DNA from 3 places in the Micromonospora sp. SCSIO 07396 genome. Region 1 is predicted to be linked to each of the others. Evidence: riboswitches for the same ligand, from Rfam matches in the RefSeq annotation. Region 1 holds a riboswitch; each other region holds the start of a gene.
The links. A riboswitch is a leader RNA that binds a small molecule or an ion and turns the genes downstream of it on or off. The one in region 1 is predicted to bind cyclic di-AMP.

Region 1 (4,917 bases):
ACCGCTCGGGTTGAGCGTGTACTCGTTGCGCCGGCCGACCCGGGTACGCCGCAGGTAGCCGCCGGCCTCCAGGTCGGCGACGATCGCCTGGGCGGCCCGTTCGGTCACCCCGACCTCGTCGGCGACGTCGCGGAGGCGGGCGGTGGGGTTACGGGCGATGGCGAGCAGCACATGACCATGGTTGGTGAGGAACGTCCAGTTCCGGGTGCTCCCGGTGCCGCCTGTCGCCATGCCGGTCATGGTATGGCCCGTACCTGGGAGACCCGTCGTCGGCCGCCCCGACGGTTGCCCCGCAGCGGCCGGTCGGCCCCCCCGGTGGGTCGCCCGTCGACCTCGGTGGGTGCCGGGTCCGACACGCCGTCGACACGGCTTCGACCGATGCCTGAAACGTGTATCACGAAATCTTGACGTACCTTTAGCTGCGTGTGACCGTGAGGACACGGCCGTCGTCGCCGCCGGCCGGCGTGACCAGGTGCGATTCCGGACCGAGGTGAGGCAATGGCCCCGATCACTCCGACCCAGGCGCTGGCCGAGTTGCAGGCCGGCAACAGGCGTTTCGTCGCCGGTGTGCCCCACCATCCCAACCAGGATGCCGGCCACCGCACCGCCGTCGCCGATGGCCAGCATCCCTTCGCGGTCATCGTCGGCTGCTCCGACTCCCGGCTCGCCGCCGAGATCATCTTCGACCGGGGTCTCGGTGACCTCTTCGTGGTCCGGACCGCCGGGCACACCGCCGGGCCCGAGGTGCTCGGCAGCGTCGAGTACGCGGTGACGGTGCTCGGCACCCCGCTGGTGGTGGTCCTCGGACACGACTCCTGTGGTGCCGTGCAGGCGGCCCGGGACGCGGCCCGGACCGGCACCCAGCCCCCGGGACACCTCTACTCGGTGGTCGCCGCCGTCGGGCCGAGCCTGCGTCGCGCGGCCCAGCAGGGGGTGCACGACATCGACGGGATCGTCGACATCCATATCGCGCAGACCGTCGAGGTGCTGCTCGGCAACTCCCCGGTGATCGCCGCCGAGGTGGCCGCCGGCCGGTGCGCGGTGGTCGGGATGTCCTACCGGCTCGCCGCCGGTGAGGTGCGCCAGGTGGCCCCCGAGCTGCCCGCGCCCGCCGCCGCGGTGCCGGCACCGGCCGTGCCGGCCGGTGCCGCGACGGCACCCGTCGCCTCCTGACCCGCACCGGTCACGATGAGGGCCGCCCGGCTAAGCCGGGCGGCCCTCATCGTGCGCCTCGATCAACTCATCGGGCCGGTGCTGCGGTGTCCGGAACGCCGGACACCGCAGCTTCGGCCCAGCTGCACCCGCTACAACAGCGACACGTGGACGTGGTCGGTGTGGTTGGACGGTCCCGAGTACGAACTCCAGCCGTTGGCCGGGAACCAGATCTGCCGGTTCCAGATCACGTAGTAGATGCCCAGCCGGTCCGAGTTGCGGATCAGGAACGCGGCGAGGTTGTTGCCGTACATCCGGGTGTCGTTGTTGTGCCACGGGCTGAACCCGCTCTTCTGCAACGACCAGTCGCACGCCTTGCCCTTGGGGTGCTCCCACGGCCCACCGGGGCGGTAGCAGCCGACGAACCGGTTGAATCCGGCCCGCTTGACCTCCTTGTACATGTGCAGCGTGCGCGGGGTGATGCACCCGGACGTGGTCGGGTCGTTCTCGCTGCACGACTCCCCGCGCCACTCGCCGTTGGCGGTCTGGCCGGGTGCGACGCGGGCCACCGGGGACGTCGCGTCGACCAGGCCGCCGGTGAAGCCCCGACCGCCGACCAGGGCCAGTGCCTTGTCGGCCTCGGTCTTCTTCTTGGCCATCAGGTTGGCCTGCTTCTGCTGCTCACGGACCTCGGCGTCGACGGCGAGCTTGGCCTGCTCGGCCCGGGTCTTGACCTTGTTGACCTCGGCCAGCTTGCCGGCGTTGACCATGTTCAGCTCGTCCAGGGCGGCGGCCCGCCGGACGAAGGCGTCCGGGGCGTCGCTCTCCAGCAGCGCGGCGACCGCGCCGACCCGACCCGTCCGGTACGACTGGGCGGCGATCTCGGTGACCTGCGGAGCCAACGCCGCCAGCTCCTGCTCCGCCTTCTCCACCTCGATGGCGTATTCGAGTTGGCGTTTCTTGGACTTCTCCAGTCGGGTCTTCGCCGCCGAGTACTCCCGGTTCGTCGCCTCGATGACGTCGGTGAGCAGCTTGGGCTCCTCGTCCTCCTCGTGCCCCGAGGGGGTGGGCGCGTTGGGTGCTGCCGCCGCGGGGGCGGCGGCCGGGCCGGCGACCAGCGCCAGAGCGGCGAGCACGGCCACCACCGGAGTCCACCAGTGGCGTAGGGGTGCCGTCACAGTTGTCCCTTCCGTCGACCGCCGACCGGGTTAGCTGACGGGTTCGGGACGGAAGTGGCCCCTACCGCTGGCGCGGATTCACCCCAGGTGCTCGGTTCCCCGGCTCGCCGTACGGCGATTGGGCGGTGGCACCGCTGGCTCCGGTGGGCGCCTTCGGCGGTGACCGGCAGCGAGGTTACCCGAGAGTCGTACCGGGGATCTACGCCCGCAACCCGACCAAATGAGTATTTTCCCGATAGCGAGTGGTAATCAGTGACGTGGCCGACAGCCGCGACCTCGCCTTCGGTCACGCAGCGCAGTGTCACCATGCGGTGTCCGTGCTCCTTTCCGGGTCCGGCCACCGTGCGGGGGCCGGGGTGGACGGTTCGCCGTGCCGGGGCGCGCTCAACGCCTCCCACGCCTCGGCACGGTCGGGGGCGGGACGTGGGGCGGGCGTCGGCCCGGCCGTACCGGCGTCGGCCGGCCCCCGTCCGGCGGTGACCACCAGCGCGGCCAACCCGGTGGTCAGCGGCACCGCCGCCACCAGGCCGAGGGTCGCCACCGCGCTGCGGACGATCTCCTGGGCCAGGAACTCGCTGGTGAGGATCTGGCTCACCGGGCGGCTGTCGGCGGTGAGCAGGAGCAGCAACGGCAGTGACGCACCCGCGTACGCCAGCACGATCGTGTTGACCGTGGACGCGATGTGCGCCCGGCCGACCCGGGCCGCCGCCCGGTAGAGCTGCAACCGGGACAGCCCCGGATTGGCGTGCGCCAGCTCGGTGACGGTGGCCGACTGGGTGACCGTGACGTCGTCCAGGACACCGAGCGACCCGATGATGATCCCGGCCAGCAGCAGGCCGTGCAGGTCGACGTCGCGTTGGTACATCGACAGCGTGGTGGCCTCCTCGCTGCCGTACCCGGTCAGGTGGGTGGCGGCGGCGGCCAGCGTGCCCAGGACGCCGGTCAGCACCAGACTGCCCAGCGTGCCCAGCACCGCCACCGAGGTCTGCGCGGTGATCCCGTGGGTCAGGTACAGCACCACGAACATGATCAACGCGGCGCCGGTGACCGCGATCGGCAGCGGCGCGCCCCCGGCGGAGATGCCCGGCACCACGAAGGTCAACAGGATGGCGAAGCTGGCCCCGAGCCCGGCCAGGGCGGCCAGCCCGCGCAGCCGGCCGAACGCCACGATCGCCGCCGCGAACAGGGCGACCAGCCAGAGCAGCGGCATGCCCCGCTGGTGCTCGGCGATGTGGTAGCTGCTCACCGACGGATCGGTGGGGTCGGCCAACGCGACGAGCACGACCTCGTCGCCGACGGCCACCGTCGGTGCCCCCGGCCCGGACGGGACGGGCGTCTCGACCTGCTCACCGCTGTCCGGCCCCTGCCCGACGGTGACGGTCACCGTCCCGCACGGCCCGTCGGCCACCCCCGACGGGCCGTCGGGCGTCTGCGGGGCGGGCGGGCACGGCTCGGTCACCACCCGGGTCACCGTGCCGTGGTAGCGGGGCACCTGCTCGCCCTGGTCGATCTTCGAGGTCTTCCCCGGCCAGAGCAGCAGCGTGGCGATCACCGTGACGACGATGAGTGGCACCACCGTCATGACGAGGATCCGTCGCACCCGGGGCGGGGTGGACGGAGCGGGGCGGGTGTGGTCGGCGCCCATGTCTGCGAGTTCTCCCAACGGTCCGGGACGGGATACGTGTCAGCCGACCTGCCGGTTCACCCACGGGCGGCGCGTCATCGTCGGACGATGGTAGCCAGCACCAGGTCGGGCCGCGCGGTTCACTGCTGGTGGCGGGCCCGCCACCGCTGCGCCGGGTACGCCTCGACGCCCGGTGACCCGTACCGGCCCGCCGGGCGACCGGGACGGCTAGCGTTGAGCCGTGCGGCGGGCGGGTACGGCGACGACGACCGGGCGGTGGCTGCGGCTGCTGCTGCTCGTCGGCACGCTGCTGGGGCTCTCCGCGATGCACACCCTCGGTCACGACGCACACCTGGCCGCCGCCGGTCATCCCGCCGACGGTCGTCCGGCCGGCCACGCCGCCTCGGCGGACCGGACCTCCGTCGGGCACGACACCCCGGCCGACCGCCCCCACCGGACGTCAGCCGCGCTGCCGGTGCTGGACCGGGGGGAGCCGACCGGTCCGGTGTCGGTACTGCGCAGATAGGACACCCGGCGCGGCTTTGCCGTGTCCACCGTCCGTCGCGTACGTGTCCGTCCACCGAAAGGTATGCCCGTGTCCACCCGTACCCTTGCCCGTCGCGTCGCCCTGGCCGGCGTCGCTCTCGCCGCCGCGTCCGCCCTGACCGCCTGCGGCGGCGGCCACTCCACCGCCGGCGGTCACGGCCGCCCGGCCGCCGGGGCCGGCCCTTCCTCGGCCGCCGCGGATCCGGCCGACGTGATGTTCGCCCAGATGATGATCCCGCACCACCAGCAGGCGGTACGCATGTCGGAGCTGGCCGGGAGCCGGGCCGCCGATCCGGAGGTCACCCGGCTGGCCGAACGGATCCGCGCCGCCCAGGCCCCGGAGATCGCCACCATGACCGGCTGGCTCGCCGCCTGGGGCCGGCCCGTCCCGTCCGACGGCCCGGCCGACGGCCATCT
Region 2 (4,917 bases), 2.5 Mb from region 1:
ATCGTGGTGACCCATCTCTCGCCCACGGTAGGCACCTGTCACAACCTGCGCCGGGGGAGTCGGCACGCCGTGCCGGGGTGTCGACGGGGCTCGCCCGGCCCACCGCATCCGGTTACCACTGGACCGGGGCCGCTACTCTGGGACGGTTGGAACGGCCGAGCTGTGCCGTTCGTCGGAAGAGAACAGGACCAGCAACGGTGTGGAGAGGGACGGTCTGGTCCGTCCGGATCCGCGAATTGCTCATCCCGAGGGGTGGCGACCGAGGCCATCGGAGGAATACTCTCGGTCGCGGCCCGCGTACTGATGAGGCGCCCGGGGACGGGCGAGTGGAGGTGCTCGCGTGAGCCTGTCGATCGTGAAGTCGGTCCTGCCGGCCGGTGTCATCGAGATCGCCCCCCGTGGTGAGATCGACGTCGACACCGCCTACGAGGTACGTGAGGCGATCGCCGAGGTGCTGGCCAAGGGCCGGCCCGCGCGGATCGAGCTGAACATGCGACTCGTCACCTTCATCGACTCCGTCGGGATCAGCGCCATGGTCGCCGGCTTCCAGACCGCCGAGGTCAGCGGCGTCAAACTGATCGTCACCGAACCGAGCCGGTTCGTGCACCGGCAGCTCTGGGTGACCGGCCTGCTCGGTCTCTTCGGCGCTCCGGAGCCGTACTTCGCCGGTGCCGCCACCCCGGAGGTGCTGCCCGGCGCCTGACCGGGCCACGGGCGGCGTCCATGCCGTCCGACCAGTGACGTTGCCAGTCCGTCTCCGGTACGGCACGATCGTGCGACCGACGACGGTCAGGAGGCCCGGTGGTCCGGCGGGAGAGCTTCAGCTACACGGTGCAGGCGCGCTGCTCACCGGCGGACGCGACGGCGCTGCTGAGCGACCTGTCCCGGCAGGAGGAGCTGCATCCGCTGATCGTCCGGGTACGCCGGCTGCCCGCCCGGCCGGGTGCCCTGGCCAGCTATGCGATCACCGACCGGCTGGAGCTGGGGCCGCTGCGGTTCCCCGTCACCTACCAGGCCGACGTGCTGCTGGCCGGCGACGACGAGATCGTGACGGTGGCCCGCCAGCAGCCCGGCACCACCGTACGCAACCACACCCGGCTGCGGATGGAGGGTGACCTGCTGCGGATCGACGTAGAGATCACCCTCGCCGCACCGGCGCCGTTGTTCGGCTACGCCTTCCGGCAGGCCCGCGCCGCCCACCTGGGGCTGGCCAGCCGCCTCGGTGCCGTTCTGGACTCCCGGGCCGGCGACCCGCCTCCGGTGGGCTGACCACCGCCGGCACCCGGGCTGCCCGACCCGGTCGCGGCGTGGCGGCACCCGACCTGACCTGCCGCTGCGGCCGGCCGTGGTCCGGTGGCCCGCCCGGGTCGGACGGGCCACCGGGTCGGCTCAGATCATCGACAGGTGCACGTGGTTGGTGTGGTCGCTGGACGGGTCCCCGTTGCCCCCGCTGTACGCCTTCCACCCGCTGCTCGGCAGCCAGATCCGCTTGAACCAGATCACGTAGAGCACACCGAGCCGGTCGGCGTTGCGGATGAAGTACGCGGCGAGGTTGTTGCCGTACGTCCGGTCGCCGCCACTGGCCACCCCGCCGAAGCCACCCTTCTGGGCGGCGAAGTCGCACGCCCGGCCCTTGGGGTGTTCCCCGGAGCCGCTGGGCCGGTAGCAGGAGACGTACCTGGTGAAACCGGCCGCCTTGGCCTGGTTGAGGGCGTTGAGCGTACGCGGGGTGATGCAGCCGTTGGCCGGCGTCGGGTCGTTGACGCTGCACGACTCGGACGGCCAGGAGCCGTCGGAGTTGCGGGGCGCCCCCTTGGCGTTGCTGGTGGACGTGCCGTCCGAGCTGCCGGAGTCGCGGGAGGTGGGGGCCGGCTTGTCGGCGGCGGCCACCGCCAACGCCCGCTCGGCCTGTTCCTTGCGTTTGCCCATGGTGGCGACCTGCTTGCGCTGTTCGGTGATCTCCCGGGTGACCGCGGCCCGGGTCCGGGTGGCCTGGTCCCGGGTCTCGATCATCGTGCGCAGTTCCTGGTCCTCCCGGGTGGCGACCGTCTCCAGCGCCGCCGCGCGGTCCAGGAAGCCGGTCGGGGTGTTGCTGTTGAGCAGGGCGGACATCGGTCCGAGCCGGCCGGTGCGGTAGGCCGCTCCGGCGATCTCGCCGACCTTGGCGGTCTGCGTGACCAGTTGCCCCTCGATGGTCTTGAGCTGCCCGTCGAGTTCCTTTTGGCGTTTGGTGGAGCGCTCCAGGGCGGCCTTGGCCTCCAGCCAGCCCTTGCTGGCCGCGTCGAGCTGGTCGCGCAGCGCCGGGGTGCCGCCCTCGTCGTCGTCGCCCGGGGCGGCGAGCCGGGTGGTGGGCGCGGCGACGGCCGGGGTGAACGGCGCGGCCGACACGCCCAGGGCCAGCGCCGTGACGACTGCGGCCAGCAGCCGCGTGGTGGTGCGTACGTGCATGCGGATGTCCTTCCGTCAGCCGCCGACCGGGTTAGCTGACGGGTTCGGGACGGAAGATCCCTACCGCTTGCGCGGATGCACCCCAGGAACGTGGTTCCCCGGTTCGCCCGGGCGGGCGATTAGGCGGCGGCCTCCGCCTGGCGGAGACCGGGGCCGAGCCTACCGGTACGCGTGTGACGCCTGCCTACCTCGTGACTGAGAGTACGAGAGTGAATACCCCCAAAAGGGGCAAACAGCGCAAATTCCCGTGATCTCTGTGCGGGAGTACCCGCCGGGGCTGACCGTCCGGCCCGGGGTGGGGGTCACCAGTGGGCGGGTCCGCACGCCCCCGGGGTCGCCCCGGGCTCGACCTGGAGGGTGGCGTGCTCGATGTGGAAGTCCTCCCGCAGGGCGCCCCGGGCGGCGGCCAGCACCGTGCCGACCTCGGCGTCGCCGGCCAGGGTGAGGTGGGCCGAGGCGACGTCCATGCCCGAGGTGAGCGTCCAGACGTGCAGGTCGTGCACCTCGGCGACGCCGGGCACGGCGGTGAGCCGGTCGTGCACGGCGGTCACCGGCAGGTGCTCCGGGGCGGCCTGCACCAGGATGCGTACCGCCGCCCGGCCGAGTCGCCAGGTGCGGGGCAGGATGAACACGCCGATCGCCACGGCGACCAGCGGGTCGGCCCACCACCAACCGGTGCCGGCGATCAGCAGCGCCGCCACGATCACGCCGACCGAGCCGAGCAGGTCGCCCAGCACCTCCAGGTACGCCCCACGCAGGTTGATGCTCTCCTTGGCGCCCTCCCGCAGCAGGCCGAACGCGACGATGTTGGCGAGCAGGCCGAGCACCGCCACCACCAGCATCGGGCCGGCCAGCACCTCGGGCGGCTCGCCGAACCGGCGGACCGCCTCGATCAGCACGTAGACCGCGACCCCGCTGAGCAGGACGGCGTTGGCCAGGGCGGCGAGCACCTCCAGCCGGTAGAGGCCGAAGGTGCGCTGCGGGTCCCGGGCGGCCCGCCGGGTGGCGGTGATCGCGGCCAGCGCCATCCCGATGCCGAGCACGTCGGTGAACATGTGCCCCGCGTCGGAGAGCAGGGCCAGCGAGCCGGTGCCGAAGGCGGCCACTGCCTCGACCACCATGAGCACGGCGAGCAGCCCGAACGCCGCCCAGAGCCGCCCCCGGTGCCGGTGCGCGGCGTTGCTGACCGTCGCGCTGTGGTCATGACCTGCGCCCACGTCCACACCTTCCGTCGCCGCTGCGGACCGGCTCCAATCTATGCTCACATCGCTATGTATGCAAGTGATGGTCGGTCGTCCGGCCAGGTGGGACGGGTTCCGGGCGGTCAGCCGGTCGGTTCGACGGTGGTGAGGCGCTGGGTCGCCCGGGACAACGCCACGTAGAGCGTCCGTACCCCGGAGCCCGGATCGGCCCGGATCTCGCCGGGGCAGACCAGCACCACCCCGTCGTACTCCATGCCCTTGGCCTGGAGGCTGGTCACCACCTGCAACCGCGCCCCGCCCCGGTCGCCCAACCAGCCGGCCACCTCGTCGCGGCGGGGCACCGGGGTGATCACGCCGACCGTCCCGGCCACCTCCGCCAGCAGCGCGTCCACCGCGTCGGCCGTCGCGCGGGCCAGCTCCGCCGCCGGCACCTGCAACGCCACCGGGTCCACCCCGGTGGACCGCACCGCGCTCGGCAACTCCAGGTCGGGATAGAGCCGGCGAATCTCCGCCGCCGCCACCGCGAAGATCTCCGCCGAGTTGCGGTAGTTGGTGGAGAGCGTGAACCGGTGCCGCCGCCGCCGACCCAGCGCCTGGTCCCGGGCCCGGTCCAGCTCCGCCTGGTCACCCGTCCAGGCGGTCTGCGCCGGATCACCCACCACCGTCCAGGAGGCGAGCCGGCCGCGCCGGCCGATCATCCGCCACTGCATCGGCGAGACGTCCTGCGACTCGTCGACCACCACGTGTGCGTAGTCCCGGTAGTCCTCGGGCCGCTCCCGGGCCGCCGCCCGCGCGGCCCGCTGCCGCTCCCCGAAGGTGCTCAGCTCCCGGACGCCGCCGGCGAGCTGGAACGGGTCCCGGCGGGCCTTCTTCGGGCGGACCGGCTGACCCAGCAGCGCGTCCAGCTCGTCGAGCAGGGCGATGTCAGCCACCGTCAACCCCTCGGTGTCCAGCGACCGGTACGCCTCCACCAGCAACCCGACCTCCGTCCGGGACAGGACGCCGGCCGCGTACCGGTGCAGCCGCTCCGGTCGGGCCAGCCAGCCCAGCACGTGCCGGGGATGCAGCCGGGGCCACCACGCCTTGAGGAACTCCCGGAACTCCGGCCGCTCGATGATCTCGTCCTCGAAGGCCGGCTGCTCGGGCAGACCGGCGACGGCCAACCGTCGGGCCTGCGCGTACAACGCGGCGAGCACCCCGTCGAAGCCGACCCGACGGACCTCGTTACGGCGGGCCCCCCGGTGCAGCGCCCGGTCCCGGACGCCGT
Region 3 (4,917 bases), 1.6 Mb from region 1:
CGGCGGTCGTGCCGGGGCCGAGGGGGGCCGACGGCGGGCCGCGCGACGCCCGCCCCGTCGAGTACGCGGGCCCGCGCGACCCGCACTGATCTTGCCCCGGCTCTGTTCCCTGCCGGCCTGCCGCTACCTGCCGCCTCGGTGGCGGTGTGCCGGCTCGGTCGTGGGCGGCGGCGGGACTCCCTCCACGGTGGATGCCAAGCCCGGGGTCCGTCGCCCGCCCGGGTGTGACCGGTTGCCGCGCGGCCGGCGCGGCGACACGCCCGGCGGTGCTGCGGGCCGGTGGCCCCTTCGGTAGCGTGGTCCCGTGTTCCCGGTCGCGCCCACCAGTCCCCTGTGGTGGGTCGCGCGCGGGATGTCCCGGCTGCTCGCCGGCCTCGCCGTCGCACTCGCGTTCGCCGCCGCCGGCCCGGCGCTGTCCGGCCCCGCGCTGTTCGATCCGGTCCCCGGCGCACTGTCGGCCGACGCGTCGCACTCCTTCCCCGCCGCCGGGGCCCTCGACACCCCGTCCGATCAGGGTGACGGCATCCGCGCCGACGGCCGCGGGACGGAGCGGGTCGACGTGGTGACGACCGACCGGGTCGACGCCGGCCTGCCCGCCGTGCCGGCCGGTCCGGCACGGGAGCTTCCGACGGCCACCCTGTCGACACCGGCCGGTCGGATGCCCGCCGCCCCCGGGCCCCGGGCACCCCCGGCGCGCTGACCCCGCCCCACCGGGGCCGCCCGCCCGCCGCCACCACCACGACCTCGTCCCCGTACCGCCCCGGACGGACGTTGCCCGCAACGGTTCCGCCCCGGTACGGCCCCGATCCGCCCCATCCGCCCGCGAGGTGTCGACCCGTGACCACCGTGCTGTCCCAGTTCCTGATCGGGGTGCCGACCGCCACCGCGATCTGGTCCCTGCTGCTCGTCCTCGCGTTGACCGGCCTCGCCGTCCTGGTCGCCCGCCCCGAACGGGAGCAGCCGACCGACGTGACCGCCGTCGGGCCGCCGCCCGACGCCCCACCCCCGGTCGCCGACCTGCGCCGCTACGCCGACGAGGTGACCGTGGCCGCCGCCGGGGCCGCCCAGACCGCCCGCCGTCACCGGGCCGCCTGGCTGGCCGCGCAGGACACCCTGGAACGGGCCTGGCAGGAGTACGACGAGGCGGAGACGGCGGCCCGACGGTTCACCGGCGCGGGGGCGCTGCCCAGCCCGCGTACCCCCCGGACGCCTGCCGAGTACGCCGGCCGGGAGCGGTGGCTGCACCAGGAGGCGGTGGCGGCGCACTGGCGGGGCGAACTGTCGGTGGAGCGGCTGCGGGACGTCTTCGCGCACCGCGACGGCTGGGACCCGCGCCGGCACCCCGTCGAGCACGAGGTGATGCTCGCCCGGGCGGTCCGGGAGGACCGGCGGGCGGCGTACCGGGCGGCGCACTGGCGGGAACGCGTCGCGTGGCGGGCCGCCGAGCTGGCCGCCGAGGCCGCCCGGTCGCTGGCCGCCGAGGCGTACGCGGCGACGCAGCGGGTGCGTCCGGGCCGGGTGCCGCTGCCCCGGGCCGCGACGTCGGCGGCGACCCGCCCGAGCCCGGCCACCCGCTGGCACCCGGCCCGGGTGGGCTGACCCGCCCCGCGACTACCGCCTGGGTCCACCCCGGGCCGGGTGGGCCGGGAGGTCGGGAGGTCGGGAGTCCCGGGGACCGAATTGTTACCCAGGCGGGTGTGGACGCGGTCACGCAGCGGCGGAACCGGACAGCCCGTCACACCCGGTCACATCGACTTCGTTGATCATCGGAGGTTGCGGGTCGGTTGTCCGGTCACGGCCCCGACGGGCCCGGACGACCATTCGTCCCCGGCCCGCACCCGGGCTGCCCGAACGCCCCGCACATCGGCCTGCCCAGCTATGTTTACGCAGGTCACAGGGCTTGGCGGGAGGGGAGGGCGACCAGTAGTGTCGCTGCCGTCCGGTGCGGTTCCCGATCGCAGCAGGCGACGCCGCGCCGACCCGCTCAATCGTGCTTGTCACGAACCGGGGACCCACACGCACCACCTGGGGTGAATCTCCGGGCCACGGCCCGGGGTAGGGCGATCTTCCCGCCCGAATCCGTCAGCTAACCCGGTCGGCGGCAGCGGAAGGAGTTCCCTCCTCGTGCAGCATGACCCCACCCCCTCGGTAATCCCTCCACCTCGGTGCCGGGGTGCCGCCGGACCGTCGCGCCTGACGCGCTGACCCGGCCGTCCACCCCGCCGCCCGACCCCGCTCGGGCGACCCGCCGATCCGCCCGGCTCCCGTCGGGCGGACCCTGCCGAACGAGCGGCCCAAACACCCGATCCGCGCGTGGCGTACCCGCCACGTGCCGGTCCGGCGTGCCCGGCCGCCTCGCCCCGTGGAGGAACACCCCGTGAAGCACCACATGAAGCGACAGCTCCGCCGACTGGGCGCCCAGCGCCCGTACCGGATGGTCGTCGGCTCGGCGGCGGTCCTCGTCCTGGCCGCCGGTGGCACCGCCCTGGCCGCCGGGGTCGACGACGCCCCGACCGACCAGCAGCGCGCCACCGCCGTGGCCGAGACCGCCCCCCGCCTCGACGACGTCGCCAGCCGCGCCCAGGCCCGGGTGGCCACGCCCGCCCCGGCCAGCCCGTCGGCCACCCCCACGGCCAGCCCGTCGGCGAGCCCCACCCCGTCGCCGCGCGTCACCCGGGCGAAGTCCCGTCCCACCGTCGACCCGGACCTGACCCGCAAGGCGGCCCCGAAGCCGCCGTCGTCGAAGGTTCTGCGCTACGACTACCAGGCCCAGATCACCTACTACTACTGTGGCCCGGCGGCGGTGCGTAACGCGCTCAGCGCGGCCGGCATCGAGCGCGGCCAGGACGACCTCGCCGCCCAGTTGGGCACCACCGAGATGGGCACCAACTCGGCCGAGGACACCACCCGGGTGCTCAACGCCGTGGTCAAGGGCGATCCGTACCGGACCCGGATGTTCGCCGGCACCCCGAGCGACGCGCAGGTCGAGCGGCTGCGGGCCGACGTGGTCGCGGCGGTCACCGACAAGCGGGCCGTGGTCGCGAACGTGGCCGGGGACGCCACCGACCTCGACGGCGGCTGGCACTCCTTCCCCGGTGGCCACTACGTCGCCGCCGTGGGCTACCGGGACAACGGCCGTACCGTGCGGATCGCCGACTCGGCCGACCCGTCCCTGCCGGCCTACTGGGTCGGCGTGACCACCCTGGCGAACTGGATCGCCACCCGGGGCTACTCCGCCTGACCCGTTGCTCTCGAATTCGATCCGGACCGCCTCGGCTGCCTGACCACGGGCACCGGGGCGGTCCGCTGTCGGCCCGACCGACGAGGACTGACGGCATCGGCACCACCGATGCCGGGTGCCACCCGGCGCGCCCCGGACCAACCACGCCTGCATCGTCCGAGGGGTGCACATACCACCCTCGCTCCCTACAGAGCTGATGACGGCAACGACTCAGTGCCGACGCCGCACCTACTTCAGGCGGAGCCGATCATTGCCGGTACCCGGCCGGTCAGCGAGGGCACACACGGCGTGATTCGTTTGCGTCATCAGGTCTGTAGGCGGCAGACGGCACTTGTGAGGGGGCGTCCGTGCACGCGTCGGGCCCGAGTGGCGAACCACGCCACCACCCCGGCCCGGGTCGACTCCCGGTCAGCCGCGCGGGGACACCGAAGCGTCGTCCCAGGTGGCGGTGCCGGCGGTACGCGGGGCCGGCGGGTTCCAGCCCGGCTCCAGCTCCCGGCGGGCCGCGTCGAGGAAACCGTCGGCGTACGCGTCGTCGGGGAAGTCGCCCAGGTAGCGGCGGCGGGTGTCCCACCGGGCCGCCGCCAGCGGATCGGTGTCCAGCAGCCCGGTCAGCACCTCGTCCAGGTTGGCCATGTCCCGGCGCAGCACGTAACCGGAGCGGGCCAGCGGGAACCGGTCCAGGAACTCGTCACCGTCGACGCCCAGGTCGGTCACCGCGTACGGCTTGCCCGAGTAGAGGTAGTCGGAGATGACCCCGGAGACGTCGGAGACCAGCGCGTCGGAGCGGTTGACACAGTCGGTCAGGCTCAGCTCACGGCTGGCCGCTGCCCCCCACAGGTGCTGCCGCCCGGTCCGGGTCCGGTCGGCGGCGAGCAGCTCGGTGAGCCGGGCCAACTGCCGGGCCGAGGCCGGGTTCTGCCCGGTGTACGGGTGGGCCCGCAGGATCACCGTGGCCCCCCGGTCGAGCAGCCGGCGCAGCAGCGGCTCTGCCACCGGCAGCGAGCAGTAGTTGGCGTCGGCGTGGTGGCCGGTCCAGGTGGGGGTGTAGAGCACCGTCGGGGCGGCCGGCGGGCGGGCCTCCCGGCGTACCTCGATGGCTTCGACCTGCGGACGGCCGACCACGACGAACTTCTCGGCGGGGATCTCCACGCCGGCCCGCGCGTACCGCTCGATCGCCGCCGGACCGGCCACGAAGATCTTGTCGAAGATGGCCGAGACCGGGTTGGCGCTGGGGGCCTTGTCGCTGTCGCCGTGGTGCAGCTGCACGTGGGTGAGCTGGGTGAACCGGATGCAGTGGCTGTTCTTCGCCCCGTGGTTGACATAGAACGCCACCCGCAGGCTGGGCACCAGCGCCTCGTCCATGGCCTTGAGGGTGGGGCAGTAGACCACCGGGGCGCTGGTCGCGGCGGCGATCGTGGGCAGGAATTCCGGCTCCCGCAGCAGCACCAGGAACGGCCGGCCCAACCGTTCCAGGTAGGGCAGCCACATGGTGACCTGGTATTCCGAGCCGGGTGGGGCGGAGAAGTAGAGCAGGAACTCCGGCTGGTGCGCACGTAGCGCCCGGGTCACCGGGCCGCCCCCGCCCGACGGCCGGAACCGCCGCCGGGCCAGGTCCAGGCCGACCGCGCCGCAGCCGGCCGCCACCACCAGCACGACGGCCAGCGCGACCACGG

Region 2: linked by a shared signal. The riboswitch ahead of ACWCHM_RS03905 (coiled-coil domain-containing protein) and the one ahead of ACWCHM_RS24985 (coiled-coil domain-containing protein) in region 1 are both predicted to bind cyclic di-AMP.
Region 3: linked by a shared signal. The riboswitch ahead of ACWCHM_RS17950 (C39 family peptidase) and the one ahead of ACWCHM_RS24985 (coiled-coil domain-containing protein) in region 1 are both predicted to bind cyclic di-AMP.

The regions. Positions count from the first base shown of each region.
Region 1 is NZ_CM132210.1:5,791,226-5,796,142, reverse strand. Features, by position in the region: gene ACWCHM_RS24995 (helix-turn-helix transcriptional regulator) at 1-240, opposite strand, end outside; gene ACWCHM_RS24990 (carbonic anhydrase) at 499-1,173, shown strand; gene ACWCHM_RS24985 (coiled-coil domain-containing protein) at 1,305-2,330, opposite strand; cyclic di-AMP (ydaO/yuaA leader) riboswitch at 2,334-2,465, opposite strand; gene ACWCHM_RS24980 (YibE/F family protein) at 2,632-3,975, opposite strand; gene ACWCHM_RS24975 (hypothetical protein) at 4,196-4,480, shown strand; gene ACWCHM_RS24970 (DUF305 domain-containing protein) at 4,550-4,917, shown strand, end outside.
Region 2 is NZ_CM132210.1:850,102-855,018, forward strand. Features, by position in the region: gene ACWCHM_RS03895 (STAS domain-containing protein) at 341-703, shown strand; gene ACWCHM_RS03900 (SRPBCC family protein) at 802-1,269, shown strand; gene ACWCHM_RS03905 (coiled-coil domain-containing protein) at 1,390-2,448, opposite strand; cyclic di-AMP (ydaO/yuaA leader) riboswitch at 2,453-2,584, opposite strand; gene ACWCHM_RS03910 (cation diffusion facilitator family transporter) at 2,751-3,665, opposite strand; gene ACWCHM_RS03915 (HelD family protein) at 3,773-4,917, opposite strand, start outside.
Region 3 is NZ_CM132210.1:4,167,359-4,172,275, reverse strand. Features, by position in the region: gene ACWCHM_RS17965 (acyltransferase family protein) at 1-89, shown strand, start outside; gene ACWCHM_RS17960 (hypothetical protein) at 305-700, shown strand; gene ACWCHM_RS17955 (hypothetical protein) at 838-1,599, shown strand; cyclic di-AMP (ydaO/yuaA leader) riboswitch at 1,972-2,116, shown strand; gene ACWCHM_RS17950 (C39 family peptidase) at 2,390-3,241, shown strand; gene ACWCHM_RS17945 (CDP-glycerol glycerophosphotransferase family protein) at 3,650-4,917, opposite strand, start outside.